DNA from 2 places in the Micromonospora sp. LHW51205 genome. Region 2 is predicted to be linked to the other one. Evidence: riboswitches for the same ligand, from Rfam matches in the RefSeq annotation. Region 2 holds a riboswitch; the other holds the start of a gene.
The links. A riboswitch is a leader RNA that binds a small molecule or an ion and turns the genes downstream of it on or off. The one in region 2 is predicted to bind thiamine pyrophosphate.

Region 1: another riboswitch for thiamine pyrophosphate. It lies ahead of thiE (thiamine phosphate synthase); the one in region 2 lies ahead of DQE82_RS11920 (ECF transporter S component).

Annotation. Positions count from the first base shown of each region.
Region 1 covers NZ_QMEZ01000012.1:154,054-156,245, reverse strand. Annotated here, with positions in the region: gene DQE82_RS29555 (DUF559 domain-containing protein) at 1-903, opposite strand, end outside; TPP riboswitch at 1,022-1,133, shown strand; gene thiE (thiamine phosphate synthase) at 1,128-1,754, shown strand; gene thiO (glycine oxidase ThiO) at 1,748-2,192, shown strand, end outside.
Region 2 covers NZ_QMEZ01000002.1:847,059-849,250, reverse strand. Annotated here, with positions in the region: gene DQE82_RS11925 (ABC transporter ATP-binding protein) at 1-618, opposite strand, end outside; gene DQE82_RS11920 (ECF transporter S component) at 727-1,317, opposite strand; TPP riboswitch at 1,393-1,499, opposite strand; gene DQE82_RS11915 (alpha/beta fold hydrolase) at 1,576-2,192, shown strand, end outside.

The sequences.
Region 1 (2,192 bases), on a different contig from region 2:
CGCCTCGGTGGCACGACGTTCTGCCAAGGCCTGGCGCACCAGGGCCACTGTGGCGTCGGGCCGGCGTAGCACGTCGTCGGCGGTGAAGCGGAGCACGAGCCACCCGGCCGCGCGCAGCGCGTTCAGGCGAGCCACGTCCCGGCGGAAGTGAGCCCGTTCGCGGTGGTGGTCGCCGTCGTACTCGACCGCGATGCGGAGCGCCGGCCAGGCCAGGTCCACCCGGGCCACGAAGCGTCCACCGGCGCGTACCTCGTGCTGAGCGGTGAGCGGGCCGAGGCCGGCGTCGAGCAGGAGCAGCCGCAGGCGAGTCTCCATCGGGGACTCGCTCAACGGCTCGGCCAGCGCCAGCACCTCGCGCAACAGCGGAGCGCCCGGCCAGCCCGGCCGGGCGGCGGCGTAGGCCCGCAGGGCGGGCAGCTTCACGGCCCGGCGACGCAGCAGCGCCTCGACGGCGACCAACGCCTCGGCGAGTGAGCCCTGCCGGCCCAGGTCGAACGCCGTGCGAAGGGGCGTGGTGACCGGCAGCCCGCCGACGAGGGTGCGGTCCCGCTCCGGCAGCGGTGACCGGACCAACCGCAACCGTGGGTGCGGTCGCAGCCGCGCAGCAGTCGGCAACAGTACTGTCACCGGCGCGTCGCGGGGGAGCACGTCCGCGCCGAACAACCACGCGGCGCTGCGCCCCGCCAGCACGACACCCGGCGGCAGGCGCAACGCCACCGCCTCGCACCACATCCGGTGGTCGTCGGCGCGGTACCCGTCGCGGTGCACGTACACGTCCGGCAGCAGGCGGATCCAGGTCTGCCCGCGCAGCATCGTCCAGGTGAGTAGCCCTTCGGAGACGGCGTCGCTGCCCCGGAACGGCAGGATCTCCAGGCGGCGCGGAACACGGGCGGGAACGGACACCCAGGCAGCGTGTCGTGACGGGACGGTCACCCGCTGCCCCGATCCGGCGGACGGCTGGTTCCTGGGAAAAACCTCACCCGGGCTTCCGTACGGGCTGGAGGCGTCGTACGGTAGGCCGCAAGTGACCCACGGGAGCCCGGTGCGGACCGGGCTGAGAGGGGGGCTGGGAGCCCCCGACCGTCGAACCTGATCCGGGTAATGCCGGCGCAGGGAGGAGCGTTGCCGTGCTGTCCCTGGGACGACTGCATCTCATCACCGACACCCGGCCGGGGCGTGACCCGCTCGCCGTGTTGCGTGCCGCACTGCCCGTGGCGGGCGCAGACCTCGTCGTGCAGGTGCGCGTGGAGGACGACGCCACCGACCGGGAGGCGTACGAGCTGGCCCGGCTGGTGGTCGACGCCTGCCGGCCGTACGGAGCACAGTGCCTGGTCAACGACCGGCTGCACGTGGCGCTCGCGGTGGACGCCGCCGGTGGCCACGTCGGCGCGGACGACCTGCCGGTGCGTGCCGCGCGCCGGGTGCTCGGCCCGGACGCGGTGCTCGGGGCGACCGCCCGCGAACCGGTGACCGCCCGGGCCGCGGTGGACGCGGGCGCGAGCTACCTGGGCGTGGGCCCGTGCCACGTCACCACCACCAAGTCCGGCCTGCCGGAACCGATCGGCCCCGAGGGGATACGCGCGGTCGCCGAAGCGGTGACCGTGCCGGTGATCGCGATCGGCGGGGTGACCGCCTCGAGCGTGCCGGAGCTGCGGGCCGCCGGGGCGTACGGGGTGGCGGTGGTCGGCGCGCTCAGCGGGGCAGCCGATCCCGCGCACGCCACCGCCGAGCTGCTGCGGGCCCTGACGTGTTAACAGGGGGCCCTTCCTCTACCGGAGGCGTTAACAGGGGGCCCTTCCTTAACGACGTGGCGGTGGTGGGGGGCGGGCCTGTCGGGTGGGCGATCGCGTGGCGGTGCGCGCAACGTGGACTGCGCGTGGTGGTGCACGACGACCGGCCCGGGTCGGGCGCGTCGTCGGTGGCCGCCGGGATGCTGTCGCCGGTCGCCGAGGCGTACTTCGGTGAGCACGAACTCACCGCGCTGCTCGTCGAGTCCGCCGCCCGCTGGCCCGGCTTCGCGACCGAGCTGGCCGAGGCGAGCGGCGTCGACATCGGCTATCGCACCGAGGGCACGCTCGTCGTCGGGCTCACCGCCGACGACCTGGCCGAGGCGAGGCGGCTGTGGTCGTACCAGCAGGGCCTGGAACTGCCGATCACGCCGCTGCGCCCGTCGGAGCTGCGCGACCGCGAGC
Region 2 (2,192 bases):
GCGGTCGACCAGCGGCAGCGCCTCGGTGACCCGGTGCTCCACCAGGACCATCGTGGTGTCCGGGTCGAGCGCGTTCGCGACGGCCCGGCGGATCAGCGCGGCGCCGGCCGGGTCGAGGTTGGCGGTGGGCTCGTCCAGCAGCAGCAGTCCGGGGCGCAGCGCGAGCGTGCCGGCCAGGGCGAGCCGCTGCTGCTCGCCGCCGCTGAGCGCGGCGGTCGGCCGGTCCCGGTCGTACGGGAAGCCGACCCGGCGCAGCGCCTCGTCGACGCGGGGCCAGATCTCCCCGGCGGGCACGCCCCGGTTCTCCAGCCCGAACGCGACGTCGTCGCCGGAACGGGCCATGACGAGCTGGGTCTGCGGATCCTGGAACAGGATGCCGACGCGCTCGCGGGCCTTGCGCGGGTCCAGCCCGTCGATCTCGACGGTGCCCTCCTGCTCGCCGGAGTCCTCCGGCAGCAGCCCGGCCAGCGCCGCCAGCAGCGTGCTCTTACCGGCGCCGGAGGGTCCGAGCAGCAGCACCCGCTCGCCGCTCTCCACGCGCAGATCCACCCCGCGCAGAGCCCAGCGTTTCCGTCCCCCGTGCCGCCACCCGAACCCCCGCAGCACCACCCCGCTCACCGCCCACCACCCCCTCTCCCGGCCCAGCCTGCGTGATCAAGGAGTTCGCGTCCGGAAAACCGTGCCCGGCGGACGCAAACTCCTTGATCACCGGGGCGGGGCGAGCCGTCAGACCAGGGCTCGGTCGCGGCCGGCGGGGAAGCGGTCCAGGACGCCGGTGTTCGCCAGCGCGCGGGTGAGGGCCACCGCACCCAGGCCGGCCACCAGCAGACAGCTGAGCACGCCGAACGCGATGTAGGGCAGCCGGAACGTCGTCCAGCTCGTGCCGGGGTACCAGTAGAGAGCGTCGAACAGCGTGGCGAAGAGGCCGCCGCACGCGCCGGCGAGCGCCGCCGTGAGCGGCCGGTGGAGGCGGTACCGGGTGGCCGCGAAGACCGCCTCGACGCCCAGGCCCTGCACCGCGCCCTGGAGGATCGCCATCGCACCGTAGGGGGAGCCGAGCAGCACCGAGACGGCCGAGGCGACGGTCTCGGTGAGCAGCGCCGCTCCCGGCTTGCGGACGATGAGCGCGCTCAGCACGGCCGGGATGAGCCAGACGCCGTACATGACCGACTGGAGCGGGGCGAAGAAGGCGAACGGCCCGTCGCTGCCCTTCCAGAGGATGTTCCAGAGCTGGAACACGACGCCGAAGGTGACGGCGATGACCGAGGCGACGACGATGTCGACGGTACGCCAGCGGTTGCTGTCGGTGTGGTTCACGGTTGGCTCCCAGTTCGTCGAGGTGAACCAGGAGAAGACGCACGCCGCGCCCGGTGGTCACCGGACGGCGACGCGGCTGGAGGTCGACCGAACTCCCTGCGCTGGCATTACCCAGATCAGGTTCGAGGGTCTGCGGGCACCGGCCCGCACTCTCAGCGCTGTGCGCTCCCCTGTCGGATGTGAAGTTGTCTCGTCGCAGACGCTAGCACCGACCACGGGCCCCGGCCCAGCAGGGCGAGTGTCGGTATGGTGGCGATCATGCTGGTGGATGCGCGGGGACTGACGTTCGAGGTACGCGCCGGCGGCCCCGAGGGCGGTGACCCGGTCCTGCTGCTGCACGGATTCCCGCAGCACTCCGGCGAGTGGGACGCGGTGACGCCCGCGCTGCACGCCGCCGGGCTGTGCACGTACGCGCTCGACCAGCGCGGCTACTCGCCCGGCGCGCGTCCGGCGGACGTCGGGGCGTACCGGATTCCGGAGCTGGTGGCCGACGCGGCCGGCGTGCTGGATTCCCTCGGGGTGACCCGCGCCCACCTGGTCGGCCACGACTGGGGCGCGATCGTGGCGTGGGGTCTGGCGGCGGCGCACCCGGAGCGGGTGCGGACGCTGACCGCGGTGTCGGTGCCGCACCCGGCCGCGATGGGGCACGCGCTCGCCACCGACCCGCGGCAGAAGGTCAAGTCCGCGTACATAGCGTTGTTCCGTAAGCCCGGTACGGCGGAGCGGGTGCTGCTGGCGTGGAACGCCGCCACGCTGCGCAAGCTGCTCAGCGGCGTGGGCGACGCCGGCGCGGTGGCCCGGTACGCCGAGCCGATGCGCGAGCCGGGGGCGTTGACGGCGGCGCTGAACTGGTACCGGGCGATGACCGGGGCGGA